2 regions of the Kaistia sp. SLG-1 genome follow, and region 1 is predicted to be linked to the other one. Evidence: predicted binding sites of a transcription regulator. Region 1 holds the regulator's gene; the other holds the start of a gene.
What was found. The regulator LexA, encoded in region 1, represses DNA repair genes until DNA is damaged. The targets are predictions, from matches to a motif close to TGTTCNNNNTGTGTTCNG.

Region 2: a site for LexA is predicted at 2,442-2,459, ahead of parE (DNA topoisomerase IV subunit B). Genes of this name have one in related genera too.

The regions. Positions count from the first base shown of each region.
Region 1 covers NZ_AP048544.1:3,038,953-3,054,849, forward strand. Annotated here, with positions in the region: gene AC6HZP_RS13785 (ABC transporter permease) at 1-552, opposite strand, end outside; gene AC6HZP_RS13790 (glycine betaine ABC transporter substrate-binding protein) at 718-1,764, opposite strand; gene AC6HZP_RS13795 (efflux RND transporter permease subunit) at 2,315-5,428, opposite strand; gene AC6HZP_RS13800 (efflux RND transporter periplasmic adaptor subunit) at 5,467-6,597, opposite strand; gene AC6HZP_RS13805 (MBL fold metallo-hydrolase) at 6,901-8,040, opposite strand; gene AC6HZP_RS13810 (TetR/AcrR family transcriptional regulator) at 8,081-8,626, opposite strand; gene AC6HZP_RS13815 (SDR family NAD(P)-dependent oxidoreductase) at 8,925-9,749, shown strand; gene AC6HZP_RS13820 (SDR family NAD(P)-dependent oxidoreductase) at 9,830-10,582, shown strand; gene lexA (transcriptional repressor LexA) at 10,809-11,513, shown strand; gene AC6HZP_RS13830 (ComEC/Rec2 family competence protein) at 11,507-14,359, opposite strand; gene gltX (glutamate--tRNA ligase) at 14,490-15,897, shown strand, end outside.
Region 2 covers NZ_AP048544.1:2,477,103-2,482,273, reverse strand. Annotated here, with positions in the region: gene AC6HZP_RS11140 (OmpA family protein) at 1-899, opposite strand, end outside; gene AC6HZP_RS11135 (tetratricopeptide repeat protein) at 1,179-2,000, opposite strand; gene parE (DNA topoisomerase IV subunit B) at 2,552-4,597, shown strand; gene AC6HZP_RS11125 (hypothetical protein) at 4,701-5,144, shown strand.

The DNA of each region.
Region 1 (15,897 bases):
GGCGGGATCGACGGAGCGCAGGCCGAGATCGGTCAGCCGCACCAGCGGCGGCGCGGCATAAACGATGGTCGCGATCAGCGCCGGGATCTTGCCGGGCCCAAAGATCATCACCGTCGGGATCAGGTAGACGAAGCTCGGCAGCGTCTGCATCAGGTCGAGGATAGGCGTGACCAGATGGCGGATGCGGATCGAGCGCGCCATCCAGACGCCGACGGGGATCGAGACGACGATCGCCGTCAGTGTCGCGGAGATCATCAGCGCCATGGTGGTCATGGCGTCCTTCCAGAGGTCCATGATGCCGAGGAACATCAGCGCCGCGAACACGACGGCAGGCAGCTGCCAGCGCCGCGTCGCGAGCCAGGCGATGCTGGTCAAGACGGCGATGATCAGCCACCAGGGCGTCGCGACCAGGAGGTCCTCGATCGCCTTCAGAAGCATGAGGAGCGGATAGGCGGCGGCTTCGAACGTGCCGCCCCAGTAGCGGACGACCCAATTCAGGCCGTCATCGACCGCGCGGCGCCAGGGCCGCGTATCAATCAGTTGCGGAAACAAGATTTGTCTCTTTCTTCAGCCTGCCTCGGATGGGGGAGTTCACGAGGGTTCAGGCGGCGCCCGCCCTGCCCGGCCGAATGGCCGGCGCGCGGGAACAGGCAAAGGAAACGGCCAAACGGAAACGGCCGGGAATGCCCGGCCGTCCGCTCGCCTTGGGAAACGATTTCAGTTGAGGCTGGCCTTGACCTTCTCGGCCACGGCGGCCGGGACCCAGTTGGTCCAGCGGTCTTGCTTGGTCTTCAGGAAGTTCAGCGCGGTGGCGGCCGCATCGGCCTTGTTCTCGTCGCCATAGACGAGGATCTCGCTGATCTCGGCGTTGGTGAGGCCAACCTTCGAGAGATAGGCGGCGACGTTTGGCGCGTCTTCCTTGACCCAGCTCGCGGCGCCGACGACGGCCGGCGACGAGGGATAGGCCGTGATACCCGGCTTGTCGGTGCAGTCGCGGCTGGTGTTGCAGGCGTAGATTTCGGGCTTGGTCTCGCCCAGATCGAGCTGCACGGCGTCGAACTTGCCGAGCACGGCGGTCGGGCCCCAGTAGTAGAACAGGATCGGCTCCTCGCGCGTGAAGGCACGGGCGATCGAGGCGTCGAGCGCGCCGCCGGAGCCGGGCGAGAACAGGTTCCAGCCCTTGTTCTTCATGTCGAGCGCCTCGAACAGGGCGCCGGTCGAGATCTCGCAGGCCCAGCCGGGCGGGCACGAATAGAGGCGACCCTTGCTACTGTCCTCAGGATCCTTGAACAGCTCCGGATGCGCGACGACGTCGGTGACGGCGACGAGATCGGGATGCGCCTTCTGCACGTAGCGGGGAATGAACCATCCCTCGATCGTGCCGTCGGTGATGGCGTCGGCCAGCTCGACGACGGTGCCGTCGGCTTTGCCCTTGGCCCAGGGCTCCAGGATCGTGCTGGTCCAGAGTTCGGGGGCGATCGCCGGGCTGCCGCGCGTCAGCATCGAGGACGATGTCGGCACGGTGTCGCCGGTGACGATCTCGACCTTGCAGCCGAAACCCTTCTCCAGAATGATCGCGTGAATATGCGCCAAGGCGGCCGCGGACGGCCAGGTCATCTCGGCAATGTCGATGGTGCGGTTGGTGCCGCATGTGGCGGCGTCGGCGGTGGGCGTATCAGCGTCCTGGGCAAGCGCGGAATGGCTCGTCGCGGAAAAAAGCGCAACGGCGATCGCGGCGGCAATGCCACCGGATTTGAATATCATTGGATATCACCTCATATCGGTTAATGAACATAACCGTAGGCATTCAATCCAATTGTGTCAAACCAGACAATTTCTTGCCACAAATCGACAACTCACCCAATCAATTCTTAGATCAGAACTGGATAAATGCCTTTCCTCTTGTCAAAACAAGAAACGAGGATTGCGAGCCAACAGGAACCGGATGGATCGGATACAGGCTCGAAGAAAAAATAAATTTCACCCCGCCGAACGAGACCTGACGCACCCTGGCAAATCCCCTCAATCCCGCCGGTTGAGCGCCGAAGCGGACTAGAGGCTCTTCCGCTACGGAATGATCCGGATAAAAACTTGCGCGCCGGCAGGCGCGCCGCCGGCATCGGATCTTGGCCTCCGTGTCTGGCCCGCATTTCAAGAATGGAACCGCGCCGTGAACCCTCCCCTTGAGGGAGGGTCAAGACCGCCTCCAGGCGGTCTTGGGGAGGGGTTCTTTGTCAGTTTTGCCGCAAGCTCCGCGAATTACCCCCTCCCGAAAACGCGAAGGGCGTTTTCGACCTCCCCTCAAGAGGGAGGTTCAAGAAAGAAAACTGGCTTCGACCGGCTTGGCGGCGGAGTCGTCGGGCTTGCCGGCCGCGTCCGGCTCGGCCGACGCCTTGTGGTGCTCGGCCGCGATCAGGAGGTAGACGGCCGGCACGACGAACAGCGTGAACAGGGTGCCGATCGTCAGGCCGCTGGCGATCACCAGCCCCATGTTGAAGCGCGACACCGCCCCTGCCCCGGTCGCGGTGATCAGCGGAATGACGCCGAGCACCATCGCCGCCGTCGTCATCAGGATCGGGCGCAGGCGGATGCCGCAGGCGGCCTCGATCGCCTCGCGCTTCGACTTGCCGGCCTGCTGTTCGGCATTGGCGAATTCGACGATCAGGATGCCATGCTTGCTGATCAGCCCCATCAGCGTCACCAGCCCGACCTCGGTGTAGATGTTGAGGCTGGCGCCGCCGATGCCGACGCTGATGAACAGCAGCGCCCCGGCGATCGACATCGGCACCGACACCAGGATGATGACGGGATCACGGAAACTCTCGAAGAGCGCCGCGAGCGCCAGGTAGATGATGATCAGCGCGAAGCCGAAGGTGACGAGGAAGCCCGAGGATTCCTGGATATATTGCCGCGACAGGCCGCCATAATCGACCGAATAGCCCTGCGGCAGCGTCCGCGCGGCGAGGTCCTGCAGGAATTTGAGCGCGTCCGCCTGCGCCACGCCGGGCGTGGCGACGCCCTGGATCGTCGCGCTGTTCTGCTGCTGGAAGTGGTTGATCGATTCCGGGATGACCTTGGTCGTGATCGAGGCGACCGTCGAAAGCGGGATCGGCACACCGTTCACCACGCCGACATAGTAGTTCATCAGCTGCTGCGGATTGAGCCGGCTCGTCTGCTGGACCTGCGGGATCACCTTGTAGGAGCGGTTGTCGAGGCTGAAATAGTTGACGTAGCCGCCGCCCAGCATCCCGCCCAGCGCCGCGCCGACATCGCTCATGTTGAGGCCGAGCTGGGCTGTCTTGTTGCGGTCGATCTGGACCACGGATTGCGGGCTGTCGATCTTCAGATCCGTGTCGAGGAAGATGAAGAGCCCGCTCTTCAGCGCCGCCTGCAGGAAGCCCTGCGCCACATCGTTCAGGCGCTCGAAGCTGTCGGTCGTGCTCAGCACGAACTGGATGGGCAGGCCCTGGCTGCCGGGCAGCGGCGGCAGCTGGAAGGCGGCCGCGCGCACGCCGGCGATGTTGCTCAGCTGCTGCTGGATTGCCGGCTGGAGCTCGTTGGTGGTGCGGACGCGCTGGTCCCAGGGCGTGAACACCATGCCGGCGATCGAGGTGCTCGGCGCATCGATCTGGAACACATGCGCGGTCTCGGGATAGCCGGCCATGATGCCGTGGACCTGCGCCGAATAGAGCAGCTTCTGCTGCAGGGTGGCGTTGGGCGCCGGCGTCGCCGAGGAGATGATGACGCCCTGGTCCTCCTGCGGCGCCAGCTCGCTCTTGGCGGTCGAATAGAGGAAATAGATGCTGCCGAGGATGATCAGCGCGAAGGTCACGGTAACCGGCAGGTAGCGGAAGCTGCCGTGCAGCCAGCGTTCGTAGCGGTCGCGGATGCGGTTGAACACGCGGTCGATCAGACCGGCGAAGTGATCCTGCCAGCCGCGCCCCTCGGGATCGCGCGCCCGCAGGATGCGCGAGCACATCATCGGCGACAGGGTCAGCGCGACGATCGCCGACATCGTCACCGCGCCCACCAGCGTGAAGGCGAATTCGGTGAACAGCGCGCCGGTCAGCCCGCCCTGGAAGCCGATCGGCACATAGACGGCGACGAGCACCACCGTCATGGCGATGATCGGGCCGCCGAGCTCCCGCGCCGCCGTGATCGCGGCGGGGATCGGCGGCACGCCCTCGTCCAGATGCCGGTTGACGTTCTCGACCACGATGATCGCGTCGTCGACGACCAGCCCGATGGCGAGCACCAGCGCCAGCAGCGTCAGGAGATTGATCGAGAAGCCGAGCGCCAGCATGACCGCGAAGGCGCCGATCAGCGACAGCGGGATGGCGATGGTCGGGATCAGGACAGAGCGCAGCGAGCCGAGGAAGGCGAAGATCACCAGCGTGACGATCACCAGCGCCTCCAAAAGCGTCAGGATCACCTCGCGGATCGAGCTGTTCACGAAATCTGTGGAGTCGTAGACGATGGCGCCGCGCAAGCCCGCCGGAAGCTGGTCGTGGATCTCGGGAAACACGGCGCGGACGCCGGCGATGACGTTGAGCAGGTTGGCGCCGGGCGCCACCTGGATGCCGATATAGACCGCCTGCTTGCCGTCGAAGGCGACCTGCGATTCATAGTCGTCGGCGCCCAGCGAGACATTGGCGACGTCCTTCAACCGGACAATCGCGCCATTCGCCGATTTGACTACCAGATTGCCGAATTCGGTGACGCTGTGCAGGCTGGTCGAGGCGGTCAGATTGACCTCGACCATCTGGCCCTTGGTCGTGCCGAGCCCGGCGATGTAGTCGTTCCGCTGCAGCGCCGCGGCGATGTCGGTCGCCGTCAGATTGTAGGCGGCGAGCTTGGCGGGATCGAGCCAGGCGCGCAGCGCGAAGTTTTGGCCGCCGAGGATTTCGGCCGTCTGCACGCCGGGCACCGCCTGCAGCTTCGGCTGCACGACGCGGGTCAGATAGTCGGTGATCTTGTTGCGCGGCAGCACGTCGCTATCGAAGCCCATATACATGGCGTCGATCGTCTGCCCGACCTTGACGGACAGCACCGGCTGCTGGGTGCCCGAGGGCAGCTGGTTGATGACCGAGGCGACCTTGGTGTTGATCTCGGTCAGCGCCTTGTCGGCATCGTAGTTCAGCCGGAGATAGATGGTGATGATGTTGACGCCGGTCTGGCTGGTCGAGCTCATGTAGTCGATGCCGTTGGCCTGGGCGATGGCGTTCTCCAGCGGCGTGGCGATGAAGCCGGCGATGACGTCGGGATCTGCGCCGTAATAGGTGGTCGTCACGGTGACGACGGTGTTCTCGGTGCGCGGATATTGCAGCACCGGCAGCGAGCCGATGGCGCGGAGCCCCAGCACCAGGATCATCAGGCTGACGACGATCGCCAGCACCGGGCGGCGGATGAAGAGATCGGTGAAGTTCATGGCTCACCTTGCCGGGGCGGACCCGCCGCCCCGCCTGATCATTTGTCGACCGGCTTCGGGTTGGCGTCGTTGGCCGGCTGCACCGTGTTGTCGATCCGCACCGGCGTGCCGTTGCGCAGCTTGAGCTGGCCGGCGGTGACGACGGTTTCGCCTTCCTTGATGCCGTCCAGGATGGCGATCTGGTCGCCGCGCGTCGGGCCGGTCGTGACGAAGGCCTGCCGGGCGACCATCTGAGGCTGGCCCTTGTCGTCCTTGCCCTTGTCGTCGACCAGATAAGCGATGTCGCCGTAGGAATTGTAGGCGATCGCCGTCTGCGGCAGCGTCACGTGGCGCTGCGGCGCCGCCGTCTCGATGTCGACGGTCGCGAACATGCCGGGCAGCAGCAGGAAATCCTTGTTCGCGACCGAGGCGCGGATCAGCACCGTCCGCGTCGCGGTATCGACCTGCGCGTTGATCGACGAGACCTCGCCGTCGAAGATGCGATCGGGAAAGGTATCAACCTTGGCGGTGACGGGCTGCCCCTTGCGGATCGACGCCAGCGCCTGCTGCGGCACGTAGAAATCGACATAGATCGGATCGAGCTGCTGCAGCGTGACGATCGGCGTTCCGGCGGGGAGATACTGGCCGAGATCGACCTGGCGGACGCCGAGCCGGCCGGCGAACGGCGCCTTGACGGACTTGTAGTCGACCAGCGCCTGCTGCTGATCCGCGAGCGACTGCGCGCTCAGCATATTGGCCTTGTCGGTATCGACCTGCTGCTGCGGAATGGCTTGGGTCTTGAGCAGGCGGTTATCGCGCTCATAGACGGTGCGCTGCAGATCGGCGGTCGCCTTCAGCGCGTTCAGATGCGCGATGTCGTCGGAAGCCTCGAGCTGCAGCAGCGGATCGCCCGCCTTGACGTCGGCGCCGGATTCGAAATGCAGCGCCGCGACGATGCCGGGCACCTCGGCGCTGAGATTGGCGCCGTTGACCGCCCGCACGCTGCCGACCGCCTCGAGCGTGGAGCGCCAGTCCTGCGCGGCGGCGACCGTCGTCGAGACCGTCTGCGGCGGGTTGGCGAGCGACGCCATCACCTTCTCGATCATCGACGCCTTGAACAGCTGGAAGCCGAAGACGCCGCCGAGGACGATGCCGGTCAGGACCAGCATGATCACCATGCGCTTGATCATCTCGCCACCTTCGCAACGGTCGGCCCGGCAAGCGCGTTTCGGCGATCGTCGGCGACAGCTGCACATATAAGGCGGCGGCGGCGTGGGTCGAGTTCAGGGGCGCGCACCGCGCCGTTCCCTGATGTCGCAGGGGCGAGCGGCGCCAAGCTGCGAGAGTGCAAGCAAGGCCCTCACCCTACCCTCTCCCGCAGGCGGGCGAGGGTTTTGGCCGGCGCCCTTCAGCTACATCGAGTCTCGGGGAGACGCGCAGGCGATCCCCCTCTCCCGCGAGCGGGAGAGGGTTGGGGTGAGGGTCCCGGAGGCTTACGCGCAGGCGGCCGGCGCGATGCGTTCCTTCGGATCGCCGTTCCGCGTCGCATGGATCGGCGCCTTGGACGCATCGCTCCAGCGCGTATCCGGCCACCAGCGCTCGGTCGGGGCGAAGGGCGCGGCGACCGTCTGCCCCGGCGGCGGCAGGATGACCTTGACCGATTGGCATTGGGCAGCCCGCAGAAGCCGCTCCGCCGGTTCCGTCCAGCTGTGATGCGCCAGCTTGAACAGGCCCCAGTGCACCGGCAGCATGACCTTGCCGCGCACGGCGAGATGGGCGTCGACCGCCAGCTCCGGGCCGAGATGCCAGTCCGGCCAGGTCTCGTCATACTGGCCGGCGTCGATCAGCGTCAGGTCGAACGGCCCCAGCCTCTCGCCGATCTCGGCGAACTGGCTCTGCCAGCCCGTATCGCCCGAATACCAGACGCGATGCTTCGCGCCGGCGATGGCAAAGCCGGCCCAGAGCGTGTTCGACGCGAAGGGCGAGACCCGGCCCGAACCATGCCGCGCGGGCGTCGCCGTCACCGTGATGCCGTCGATTTTGGCCGGCTCCCACCAGTCGATCTCGACGATCCGCTCCGGCGCAATGCCCCAGCGGCGCAGATGCGCGCCGACGCCCAAGGGAACGACGAACCGCGCCGTCATGTTCTTCATGGCGAGGATCGCCGGATAGTCGAGATGATCGTAGTGATCATGCGAGATCAGCACGAGGTCGACCTGGCGCAGGAGATCGGCCGACGGCCCGACATCGAAGAAACGCTTCGGCCCGATGAAGGGGACCGGCGACACGCGCTCGCCGAGGATCGGATCGATCAGGATCTTCTTGCCGTCGAGGGCGAGCAGCATAGAGGAATGGCCGAACCAGGTGATCGCGAACGGCGCGTCCTCGACCGGCACGATCGGCGGCGCCTGGAACGCCCGCGCCGGCGCCGCGTCGGACGTATAACGGAATTCCCGCACCAGGCCGCGCATCGTATCGGTCCAGACGGCCTCGGGATGCCAGAACTTGCCCTTATCGTATTGCTGCGACGTCTCGTACGAGCCCGGCTTGCCGCCGAACACGGCATAGGCGCGGGTGAACCCCGCCCCCAGCAACGTCATCAGGACGACAGCCGCCACGAGTGCATAGATCACGCGCCACCTCCGCATGCGTCGCTCACGAGGGTTGCGTCGTTCACGAGGCGGCGACGGCATCGCAAAGCCGGACGATCATGTTGCAGAGGATCTCGCGATCGTCCGCCAATTCCTTGAAGCCCCGGATCGCGGCGACCATCATCTGGCCCGTCAGATCCGGCTCCGCCCTGCCCGCGTCGACGAGAACTTCCGAGACCATCCGCCCGAACACGATGTGGCTGCGCCGCACCGGCTCGAAGCTGATGTCGAACATGTCCCTGGCGTCCGGGTTGGCCCGGACCAGGTCGAAGCCTTCCAGCGCCCAGGACAGGCAGACATGCCGGAGCTTTGACGCCAGGTCCGGCTCACGCGGGATTTCCTCGGCGAGCTGCGCCAGCTTTCGCGAGACGATGAGATCGATGACCGCGCCGAAGACGTCCCGCTTCTGCAGGAAGCTCGCATAGAGCGTCGGCCGCGAAATGCCGGCGGCGGCGGCGATGTCGCTCATGGTGGTGCGCGCCAGGCCATAGCGGATGAACACCTCGCTCGCGGCCTCGGCAATCTGCTGACGCCGGTCGGCATCGGATCGGGTCTTGGTTTCGGTCATGGATTTTACATATCAACAAAAATTGTAAATTACAATAGGTAGCGGTCGGGGCTGCCGGATCGCCCATGGGTTGAGTCCCGAGCGCCGGTGGTCCGGGCCGGCTGTCCGAGGCCCGGCTCGCCGATCGTGCCGAAAGAGCCCGCGAACCGCGCGAATCGAGCCGGGAAATCGCATCGCGACACACCGGTGATCGACCATCCGCGCATCCCGCTGATCGCCTCGTGATTTGACAAAAATACCAAAAACGTTAAATCGTAAAGGCGATCCCCACCCCTTCAACATCGCTTCGAGGCTCGTCATGACGACTTCCAAGGTTTGGTTCATCACCGGCGCGAGCCGCGGCTTCGGGCGCATCTGGGTCGAGGCGGCGCTTGCCCGCGGCGACAGTGTCGCGGCGGCCGTGCGCAAGACTGCCGCCCTCGACGATCTGGCGCGGCAATATCCCGACACGCTCCAGGTGCTGTCGCTCGACGTCACCGACCGTGACGGCGTCGCCCGGGCCGTCGCCGAGGCGGCGGCGCGCTTCGGCCGCCTCGACGTCGTGCTCAACAATGCCGGCCATGGCTGCATGGGCGCGGTCGAGGAAGTCGCCGCGGAAGACGTCCGCGCCACCTTCGAGACCAACGTCTTCGGCTCGCTCTGGGTGATCCAGGCGGCGCTGCCGCTGCTGCGCGCGCAGGGCTTCGGCCACATCCTGCAGATGTCGAGCGTGGCGGGCGTCGTCGCCCTGCCGACGGCCGGCATCTATGAAGGCGCCAAGTTCGCGGTCGAGGGCATCGTCGAGGCGCTCGCCGGCGAAGTCGAACGGTTCGGCATCAAGGTGACCCTGATCGAGCCGGCCGGCTACGCCACCAGCTTCCTCGAGGGCCCGACGATGAAGCAGGCGACGGAGATCCCCGCCTACAATGTCGTCCGCGAGGAGCTCGCCGAGCGCCTCACCGCCGACCAGCTCGGCGATCCCCGCGCCACGGTGCCGGCGATCCTGAAGCTCGTCGATTCCGACAAGCCGCCGCTCCGGCTGATCCTCGGCGACCTGCTGCCGCTGGTCAAAGACATCTACGCCGACCGCATCCGCACCTGGGAGTCCTGGGAAGACGTCTCCAAGGCGGCGCTCCGCCTCTGATCCGCTTCGTCGCGGCCCGGACTCCTCCCGTCCGGGCCGCGAGCCGCCGATCCTCTCCAACCATGCATGAGTGCCAGACCATGACGCAGTCCGCAGGCCGGTTCACGGGCCAGACGATCATCGTGACCGGAGCCGGCGCCGGCATCGGCCGCGCCACGGCGCTTCGCCTCGCCGCCGAAGGCGCGCGGGTCCTCGCCGCCGACATCTCGGCCGACAACCTCGAAAGCCTGGCGCAACAGGCGCCGGCCGGAAGCGTCGTCGCCGTGGTCGGTGACCTGACCGAGCAGTCCTTCATCGACACCCTCGCCGCCGCCAGCGACGGCAGGATCGACGGCGTGGCGAACATTGCCGGCATCACTGACGGCTGGCTGCCGCCGGCCGAGATGGACGACGCCACCTGGCACAAGGTGTTCGAATTGAACCTGACGGCGCCGATGCGGCTCGCCCGCGCGGTGCTGCCGCAGATGCTCGCCCGCGGCAAAGGCAATTTCGCCTTCGTCTCGTCCGAGGCCAGTTTCCGCTCGTCGCTGTCGGGCGTCGCCTATACCAGCTCGAAGCACGGCCTGAACGGCCTGGCGAAATCGATCGCCTTCTACTACGGCACCAAGGGCATCCGCTCCAACGTCGTCGCGCCGGGCGGCGTCAAGACGGGCATGGATACGCGGTTCCGTTCGGACTATGCCAAGGAGATCACGGCCCCGATCCTTGAGACCGCGCCGCCGTCGGTGGAGCCCGACATCATCGTCCACTCCATCCTCTGGCTTCTCTCGGACGACTCGCCGAACATCAACGGCGTCATCCTGCCCTGCGACGGCGGCTGGACGACGATGTAGTCGGGATCCCGGCCGCCCACGCTCAAACCGGAGCCCCGGTTCTCGATGCCGGAGGCGGACGACGATCGCCCGCCTTCGTCCCGCGATCGCGCGTCCAGCGCCGCCCAGCGATCGCGCTCCTGCCGCGCTGCCTTGCGGAACGCATGGGGAACAGTTATTCTGTTCGCGTTTTGTACCTTGACGATTCTGTCGTCCCCCTTGGCAAGGCCCGCAGCGCGAGATCACCATGCTCACTCGGAAGCAGTATGAACTTCTCCTGTTCATCAACGAGCGACTGAAGGAAGCAGGCGTCCCTCCCTCTTTCGATGAAATGAAGGACGCGCTCGACCTGCGCTCCAAGTCCGGCATCCATCGCCTGATCAAGGCGCTGGAGGAACGTGGCTTCATCCGCCGCCTGCCCAACCGGGCCCGCGCGCTGGAGGTCGTCCGCCTCCCCGAGACGATGACGCCGACCCTGGCGCGGCCGAAGAAGCAGGCCTTCTCGCCGAGCGTGATCGAGGGCAGCCTCGGCCGGGTCCGCCCGGTCGAAGAAATGCCGGATCTCGCACAGCCCGTCATTATCCCGGTGATGGGCCGCATCGCCGCCGGCGTGCCGATCTCGGCCATCCAGACGCAGAGCCATTCGATCTCCGTTCCGCCGGAAATGCTGCGCGCCGGCGAGCATTTCGCGCTCGAAGTGCGCGGCGATTCGATGATCGAGGCCGGCATCCTCGACGGCGACACCGTGCTCATCCGCAAGAGCGACAATGCCGATTCCGGCGACATCGTCGTCGCGCTGGTCGACGAGGAAGAGGCGACGCTGAAGCGGCTCCGCCGCAAGGGCGCGTCGATCGCGCTCGAAGCCGCCAACCCGGCCTATGAGACGCGCATCTTCGGACCCGACCGGGTCCGCATTCAGGGCAAGCTGGTCGGCTTGCTCCGCACCTACTGATCGTCCGGCCCCGGCTCGTAGCGCGGCATCCACGGCCGGCGCACCGGGGCATAGGCGGTCAGGACCTCGAAGCGGTCGGCAAGCTGGATCGGACGCAGTCCGGCTTCGGATTGCGTCTCGACGTTTGTCGGCGGGAGGATGTCTTCATCCTCGGCACTGCGCTCGATTTCGGCATCGCGCTCCTGGAAAGCGTTCTCTTTGGCATCGCCCTGGTCGGCAGAGCGCCGCTCGGGATCGCGCGCTTCGGCAGTGCGCTCTCGAGCCAGGCGCTCTCGTGCATAGCGCTCCGGCGGAGCGGCCTGGGGGACATTGGACAATTCGGTTTGGGCCGGCGCGGACAGGACAGGGACGGGTTCCGCCGCTCCAAGCCGGGAAGCCCCCTCGCCTGCACTCGCCAAAGCCTCGTGATCAACGCGCCCCAACGCAATGACTGACCTTTGCCGGTCGGGAGGCAGCGTGCCCGGCGCGGCTCCGGCTTCGGTTCCAGACGCCTCGGCAGCGGCAAGATCCCCGACATCCGTCGCGTCGGCGGCGCGGCTCTCCGTTTCATCGTCCCGAGCTGGCGGCAGAGCCGTCCCGCCGCCGGGGATGACCGCCTCGGCGGTCACGGAGGCCGCCGCCGTATTGGACGTGCGCGGATCGGCGGGAAGGTATCCGTCAGCTGGGGCGATCGGAGCATTCGACGCGATTGGCTCGTCCGGGGCGGTCGGGCCGTTCGGGGCGGTAGCCTTGGCCGGCTCCGCCGGGGCGGCCGGATCGGCCAGCCCCTCCATCGAATCGGCTAAAATCCCCTCGCGCTGGATCAGGGCGATCGAGCCGGCGCGGCGGAGCGCATGCCGGTCGAGGACGGCCGTGTGCAGGCCGCAGCTTGCCGGCACTGCGAGCGGGCTGACGATCAGCACCGCGCGGCGGCAATCCTCTTCAAACGCGGAGCGGTCGAGCGCCAGCGCCACCAGGCCGCCATCCGGCAGCCGGCCGACGCAGCCGGAGGCGTCGCATCCGCCGGCCTGCACGACGCCGGGAAGCGCCGCGTCGCGCGGATCGCCGTCCGAGCGCAGCCAGATATCGGTGACGAAGCGGTCCTGCTTGCGGGCGACGATCGAATGGCGGCCGTCCTCGCCGCGCAGCGCGATCTGGCGGCCGTCGGCGCTGACGAGCAGGCCTGGCCGCGCCGGATAGAGCGCCAGGGCGGCGCCGAGGACCATCGGCGCCAGCCCGGCGAGCCGCCAGCGCTCGCGCCAGAGCGCCAGCCAGGCGAAGCCGGCGATGAAGATGAGAAGGGCCGTGGCGCTCGGCATGGCGGCGCCGCCCGATTGCCCGGACCATTCGCTGACCTTGGCGGCGACGACGAGCATGCCGTCGATGCCCCAGCCGACGATGGCGAGCGGCGGCGCTTCCAGCCCGAACGGCATGAGGAGCACGGCGATCAGCGCCGCCGGCATGACGAGGAAATCGGTCAGCGGCATCGCCGCGACATTGGCGAGGATCGAGAGCGGCGCCATGCGCTGGAAGTGATAGAGCGCGAAGGGCGTCGTCCCGAGCCCGCCGAGGAGCGAGGTCACCACCATGCCGCCGCCGAATAGCAGCAGTCGCCGCGAGAGGAGCGCGGCGCGGCCTCGCGGCAGCGTTGCGTTCGTCGCCAGGCGCCGCCGATGCCGCTCGGCCATGAGCTCGAAGCCGGCGACGAGCGCCACGGTGGCGGCGAACGACATCTGGAAGCTGGCCGAAAGGATGCTCTCCGGCGTCACGGCGAGCACGACCAGCCCGGCGAGCGCGACGTTGCGCATCGAGATCGCCCGCCGGTCGGCCAGGATGGCGAGGAAGGCGATCGAGGTCATGACGAAGGAGCGCTGCGCCGCGACATCGAGACCGGAGATCAGCAGGTAGAAGCCGCTGAGAAGGAGCGCGGCGATGGCAGCCCATTTCTTGATCGGCCGCCGGAGCGCCAGCGCCGGCACCAAAGCGAGCCCTGCCCGGACGGCCCAATAGATCGCGCCGGAGACGAGCGCCATGTGCAGGCCGGAGACGGAAAGGATGTGAGCGAGCCCCGACAGGCGCAGCTCGTCCTCCGTCTTTTCCGAAAGCCCGCCGGCATCGCCGATGATCAGCGCCGTGGCGACGTAGCGGCTCTCGCCGATCAGCGACGCGTCGATGCGGGCGCGGATCGCCTCGCGGATGTCCTCCAGCGGCGCGCGCAGCCGGATCGACAGCGGCGCCGGGCCGAGATCGACCCGCTTCACCTTGCCATAGGCAAACCCCGTCGCGCCGACGCCGCGATAGAAGGAATCGCGGGCGAAATCATAGCCGCCCGGCAGGACCGGACCGGAGGCGGGGCGGAGCCGGGCGAGCGCCGAGATCCCCTCGCCCACCTTCGGCACGTCGCGGCCGCGCACCGTCACGGTGACGCGTTGCGGGATGGTCGTGATCCGTCGCGCGTCCAGGCCGGCGACGAGGATCGTCAGCCGATAGCCGCCGCGCCGGGCCTTGCGCGCCTCGACCCAGCCGGTGACCGTGCCGGTCACCTGCCGCTCCAGCACCCGCGTCGCGAGCGCGTCGGTGCGCAGCTTGCTCGCGGTCGCCCCGGTCGCCACCATGGCGAGGAGCAGCGTGAGCCGTACCAGGCCGGCCCGGCGGCGCCCGGCCCATGCCATGCCCCAGAGGACGAGCGCCAGCAGCGAGAGCGCCACCGCCGAGGGCTCGGAGGGAAGCGCGAAATAGAGAAGCGAGCCGACGCCGAAGGCGACCGGAAGCCAGAGAAAGCCGCGCCCCGCCTCGATCTCGCGCTCCAGCCACGCGCCGGTGCCGAGGCGGAGAAGGTCGAGGCGGTCGGCAAGGCGTGCGGCCAAGCGAGCGTCCGCCGGCGCCTGCCACCGGCGCGCGAGATCCGGCGCCGGCGGGTCGCGGACGCCTTCAATTGGGTGCGGATCGCTTTCGGCCATGGCCCCCGCCTTTCGCCCGAGCGCCCCGCTATGCTACATGACCCACCGCAGTTCGCCGAGTGGCGAGAATCCATGCCCCTTGCGGCTTCCCGCACATCTGGAACCCCTCATGTCCAAACCAGTTGTCACCCGTTTCGCCCCCTCTCCAACCGGCTTCCTCCACATCGGCGGCGGGCGCACGGCCCTGTTCAACTGGCTCTATGCGAAACACACGGGCGGCAAGATGCTGCTCCGCATCGAGGACACCGATCGCGAGCGCTCGACCGACGCGGCGATCGACGCGATCCTCGACGGCCTGAAGTGGCTCGGCCTCGACTGGGAGGGCGAGACGGTGTTCCAGTTCGCCCGCGCGCCGCGCCATCGCGAAGTGGTCGAGGAACTGCTCGCCGCCGGCAAGGCCTATCGCTGCTACTGCACGCCCGCCGAGCTCGACGCGATGCGCGAGAAGGCGCGCGCCGAGGGCCGCGCCCCGCGCTATGACGGCACCTGGCGCGACCGCGACCCGTCCGAGGCGCCGGCCGGCGTCAAGCCCGCCATCCGCATCAAGACGCCGCTCGACGGCGAGACCGTGATCGAGGATCAGGTCCAGGGCCGCGTCGTGATCCCGAACAAGGATCTCGACGACCTCGTGCTGCTGCGCTCCGACGGCAACCCGACCTACATGCTTTCCGTCGTCGTCGACGACCACGACATGGGCGTCACCAACGTCATCCGCGGCGACGACCACCTGACCAATGCCGCGCGGCAGATGGTGATCTACCAGGCGATGGGCTGGGAAGTGCCTGTCATGGCGCATATCCCGCTCATCCACGGCTCGGACGGCGCCAAGCTTTCGAAGCGCCACGGCGCGCTCGGCGTCGATGCCTATCGCGCCATGGGCTACCTGCCCGAGGCGATGCGCAACTATCTGGTCCGTTTGGGCTGGGCGCATGGCGACGACGAGATCATGTCGCTCGAGCAGATGATCGAGTGGTTCGACATCGTCGATGTCGGCCGCTCCGCCTCCCGCTTCGATTTCGCCAAGCTGGAGAATCTGAACGGCCACTACATGCGCGCGACGGACGACGAGACGCTGCTGAAGATCTTCATCGACACCCTGCCCTATCTGCCGGGTGGCGAGGGCATGGCCGTGCAGTTGACACCGGAGAAGACCGAGCAGCTCCGCATGGCGCTTCCGGGCCTCAAGGACCGCGCCAAGACGCTGGTCGAGCTGAAGGACGGCGCCAATTTCTTCATGGTGCAGCGCCCACTGCTCCTCGACGAGAAGGCCTCGACCATTCTCGACGACGCGGCGCGCGCGCTCCTGAAGGACGTGCACGCGGTGCTGGAGACCGTTGCGGAATGGACCGTCGAGGCGACGGAAGAGGCGGTCAAGGCCTTTGCCGAGTCGCGCGAGCTGAAGCTCGGCAAGATCGCCCAACCCCTGCGTGCAGCCCTGACCGGCC
Region 2 (5,171 bases), 570 kb from region 1:
AGCAGCGATCCGTCGATGACGATACGCCCCTGGCTGAAGCGGGCCAGCTGGTAGGCGGAGAACACGGCGGCGAAGGCGAAGCCGTCCGGCACGCCGGAGGCGAGCTGCGTGGTATCCTCCACGGGCGTTCCGGGCAACGCCGTCGCGAGCGCGTCGGCGATATCCCGCCGGACCGCGACGGAGGGCACGAAGCCGGTGAGCTTGACCGAGGTGCCGTCATAGTCCGCGACCCAGGAGAAATTCTCGCTTCGCGGCGGCAGAACCCGGACGTTCCGCAATTGCCCACCCGCCGGCACGCCGCCGGACAGGGCCTGCGCCGCCAGCGCGAAGTTCGCCTCGTCCCGCGCCGTGCCGTCGACGGACAGGCTGGAGCCGGTCAGCGTCACCGTGCCGATATCGAGCTCGGCGAGCCGCTGCAGCGCGAAATCGACGAGAGCGAGGTAGCCGGAGGGCTGGCCGCGCGCCAGAACCAGGGTGCCGTCCAGCGTCACCGAGGGCAGGACGCGGGCAACGGATGCCAGCACGGCCTGCCGCGCCTCTTCGGAAGGAGCGTAGCCGGTGATGGCGACGCCGCTCGCGGTACGCGTCGCCGACCAGATATAGGGCGACTGGAGCGGGATGATGCCGCTGCCGTCGACCACCCGATCGACGCCCCAGACGCGGCCGGCCGATTCGACGGCCAGGCGCTGCGCCAGCAAGGTCGGCGACGTGCCCATGACCGTGACGGAGCGACCGCTCACCTTGCCGGTTGCCCAGGGCTGGCCGTCGATGGCCAGCTGCGCGTCGACACGCTCGCCGATGTCGCGCGCGACCCGGCCGGACGTCATGAACAGGGCAAGAAGCGTCAGGATCGTCACGATGACGAGGCCGGGAATCAGGCACAGGCGCCATGCGCTCATCGCCGAAGTACTCCCCGCGTCCGGCGCGCATCGGCAGGCAGCCTCGACAACCAGGCTGACAAGGCGCGTTGCTTCGCGCTGCTTTCCATGTCGCCTCCCTCCCGAACGCCGGAGCCCGCGCCAGAGAAGGCTCCGGTTCGGCTGACGAGTGCTGGGGACGATCCTCGCCGAATTGGCCGAGGCGCCGCAAGCGCATGTAAGCCGTCATCCCCGGCAAGCTTGCCCGGGCGACGATGCAGATGGCGTGTGTTGCTCGAATGTCGGGCGCGAACCGCGCGCTTACTGGACGCTCGGCGGGTTCTTGCCGATCCAGTCATCCGCCATGGCAAGGGCGGTGCGTCGCTCCGTCTCCGTCGCAACGGAGAAGGCCTGTTCCTGCAGCTTCTGGATCCAGCCGTCTGTCGCCGGGGCGCGATCCCGCGCGATCGTCAGGAACATGAGGCCGACGACCGGCTGCCGCGTGACGCCGTCGCCTTCGAACAGCATGTGCCCGAGAAGGGCCTGGGCACCGACATTGCCCTTGTCGGCGGACAGCTTGGCCCAGCGAGCGGCCTGGCGCGGATCCCGGTCGCCGCCCTCGCCGTCATAATACATGCGGGCGAGATTGAGCTGGGCGTCGGAGTCGCCGAAATAGGAGGCGGCGTAGGAGAACATCTGACGCGCGCGGCCGAAATCCGGCTGGACGCTGTTCGGGATGCCATCGCGATAGTAGGAGCCGAGCGCGACGAACGCATTGGATACGAAGCGCGCGGACGGCGCGTTCGGATTGTCGTCGGCATGGGCGTCGGCGACTTCGCTGAACAGCTCGAAGGCCTTCACGTCGTTCTTGGTGAGGCCGTCACCCTCGGCATACATCCGCCCGAGCTTCCACTGGGCGACCGCGTGTCCCTTGTCGGCGGCAAAGGTCAGCGCTTCGACCGCCGTCGTCTTGTCGCCCTGCTTGTAGGCGTTGAAGCCGAAGCGGAAGGCCTCCACCGGCGTCGCGTTACGGTCGAGCGTACGGGCGTCGAGGGCCAGCGCCTGTCCCGACCACGCACCGAGCCCGGCCAGGACGGACATGCCAAATAGGGCGACGCCGCCGAACGCGTTATAGAATCGCATTGCACGTCATACCATGCTTGCCGCCCGCGCCCGCCGACGGCCAAAGGGCCATCAGGGTCGTCGAAGCGAAGTTCTCTTTCCGTTCCGCGACGTCGCGGAAATTTCGATTTCCGGAAATATGGGACTGGTTTCGGGCGAATCCGAGGCGGTTGCAGGCGCGTTTGACTACGCGCGCCATCACAGCTCCGTGTACCGCTGAAGACCAACAAGATTTTGTGCCGACAATACGCAAGGTTTGTCCTATCCGCCCCCGGATGAAAGCGACGGTCGTTTCACTTTATGGCTGAAAGGCGGCAATTGCGGCGGGCCGGTAGCCCCGGCGGCGAGATGCGAAACCAGTGTTGCGGGACCGCAACATGGAATCGTAGCGGGACCGGGCAATACGTCGTCAGGGTTGTCGGCCGGCCTGGCGCCGGAAAGCGGCCGGCGGCTCGCGTCAGAATGAACAAACGAGGAACACACTCGCGCCCTCGCATGAGGCGTGGCAAAATTCCGTCTTGATTCGCCGCCTCCATCACGCCATTGCACGGGCCACACAACAACGGATGACCATGGCAGAGATCGACGACCTATTCGGAGCCGGTGGAACCGCGCGCGCAGTGAAGCCGGCAGAGACGCCCCGCGAAGAGGCCGCCCCGCGGCGTACGGCGGCGCCACTCGCGGCCGAAGGCAGCTATTCCGCCGCCGACATCGAGGTCCTCGAGGGGCTCGAGCCGGTGCGTCGTCGCCCCGGCATGTATATTGGCGGCACCGACGAGAAGGCGCTGCATCACCTGTTCGCCGAAGTGATCGACAATTCGATGGACGAGGCCGTGGCCGGCCACGCCACCTTCATCGATGTCGAACTCTCGGCCGATGGCAGCGTGACGGTCACCGACAATGGCCGCGGCATCCCGGTCGACCCGCATCCGAAGTTCAAGGACAAGTCGGCGCTCGAAGTCATCATGACGACGCTGCATTCCGGCGGAAAGTTCGATTCCAAGGTCTACGAGACCTCGGGCGGCCTGCACGGCGTCGGCGTCTCCGTGGTCAATGCGCTGTCGGAACTGCTGGAAGTCGAAGTCGCGCGCGGCAAGCGGCTCTATCGCCAGACCTTCTCGCGCGGTCATCCGACCTCGACGCTCGAAGCGGTCGGCGAGGTCCACAATCGTCGCGGCACCAAGACCCGCTTCAAGCCGGATCCGCAGATCTTCGGTGCCGAGGCCCATTTCAAGCCCTGGCGCCTGTTCGCCATGACCCGCTCGAAGGCCTATCTGTTCGGCGGCGTCGAGATCCGCTGGACCTGCGCGCCGGAACTGCTGGATCCCGAGGGCGCGACGCCGCCGTCGGCGGTCTTCCACTTCCCCGCCGGCCTGAAGGACTTCCTGGCGGCCGAGCTCGGAGCCGAGAAGACGATCACGTCGCAGATCTTCGCCGGCCGCACCGACAAGGCGAGCGGGCACGGCGCGGCGGAATGGGCGATCGCCTGGTATCCGGGCGACGGCTATGTCCGCTCTTACTGCAACACGATCCCGACCGCGGAAGGCGGCACGCATGAGCAGGGCCTGCGCATGGCGCTGCTGCGCGGCCTCAAGGCCTATGCCGAGCTCTCCGGCAACAAGCGCGCCGCCGCGATCACCGCCGAGGACGTGATGACGTCCTGCGCGGCGATGCTGTCGGTCTTCGTGCGCGAGCCGGAATTCGTCGGCCAGACCAAGGACAAGCTGTCGACGGCGGAAGCGACGCGCATCGTCGAGAAGGCGATCGGCGATCCGTTCGACCATTGGCTGGCGGCAGCGCCGCAGGAAGCCTCGCGCCTGCTCGACTGGGTCATCGAGCGCGCCGAGGAACGGCTGCGCCGGCGGCAGGAAAAGGAAGTCAACCGCAAGACGGCGGTGCGCAAGCTGCGCCTTCCCGGCAAGCTGGCGGACTGCAGCCAGAGCGCGGCCCAGGGCAGCGAGATCTTCATCGTCGAGGGTGATTCCGCAGGCGGCTCCGCCAAGCAGGCGCGCAATCGCACCAGCCAGGCCGTCCTGCCGCTGCGCGGCAAGATCTTGAACGTCGCCAATGCCGGCCGCGAGAAGATGGCGCAGAACCAACAGCTGGCCGACCTGATGCAGGCGCTGGGCGTCGGCGCGCGCACCCACTATCGCGACGACGATTTGCGCTACGACAAGGTCATCATCATGACCGACGCCGACGTCGACGGCGCCCACATCGCCTCGCTGCTGATCACCTTCTTCTATCGCGAGATGCCGTCCCTGATCGACAAGGGGCACCTCTATCTCGCAGTGCCGCCGCTCTATCGCATCAGCCAGGGCGGCAAGACGCTCTACGCCCGTGACGACCAGCACAAGGAAGACCTGCTGGCGACCGAATTCAAGGGCAAGGGAAAGGTCGAGATTGGCCGCTTCAAGGGCCTCGGCGAGATGCTGCCCGGCCAGCTCAAGGAGACGACGATGGATCCCGGCAAGCGCACCTTGCTGCGCGTCGGCATCGTTGACGGCGATATCTCGCTCACCCAGGATGTCGTCGAACAGCTGATGGGCAACAAGCCGGAGGAGCGCTTCCGCTTCATCCAGGAGCGCGCCGTCTTCGCCAAAGAGCTCGATATCTGAACGCGACACGGGATTGTCGCGGTTCGACGCCAAACTCGTCCAGGGACCTTTTGCCCGTCCCCGGGATCGCTCGATGTGGATCCCGTTTCAAGGAGGTTCAGAGATGACCGTTCGCGCGCTTTTGACGGCTTGTATCCTTACCGTGGCGACGGTCGCTCCCCTGCGCGCCGATCCGATCGCCGACAGCGTCGCCGCCATCGCCACCTCGGTTCAGGAGGTCCGCACGGCCGGCACCTGGGAGAAGGATGGCACCAAGGGGGTCTATCGCGTCGTCGTCGTGCGCAGCGGGCCCGAGCCGGTGGCGCGACTGTTCGTGCAGTGGCTGGCGAGCGGCGCCGACGGCGCGTTCACGGTCACCCGCACGGTCGACATCAAGGAATTGATCGAGCTGAAGCAGAATATCGGCGACTTCGTCATCGAGGCGGACGACGACGGCCTCAGCATCTTCCTGGAGATGATCAATCCGGCCGCCGATGGCGCGCGGGAGAGCTACGAGCTCTTCATCGGCGACGACGACAGCTATCGTTTCGGACCGGCCAGCAACTGACCTCCCGGCCGCGACAGCGAGGGAAAT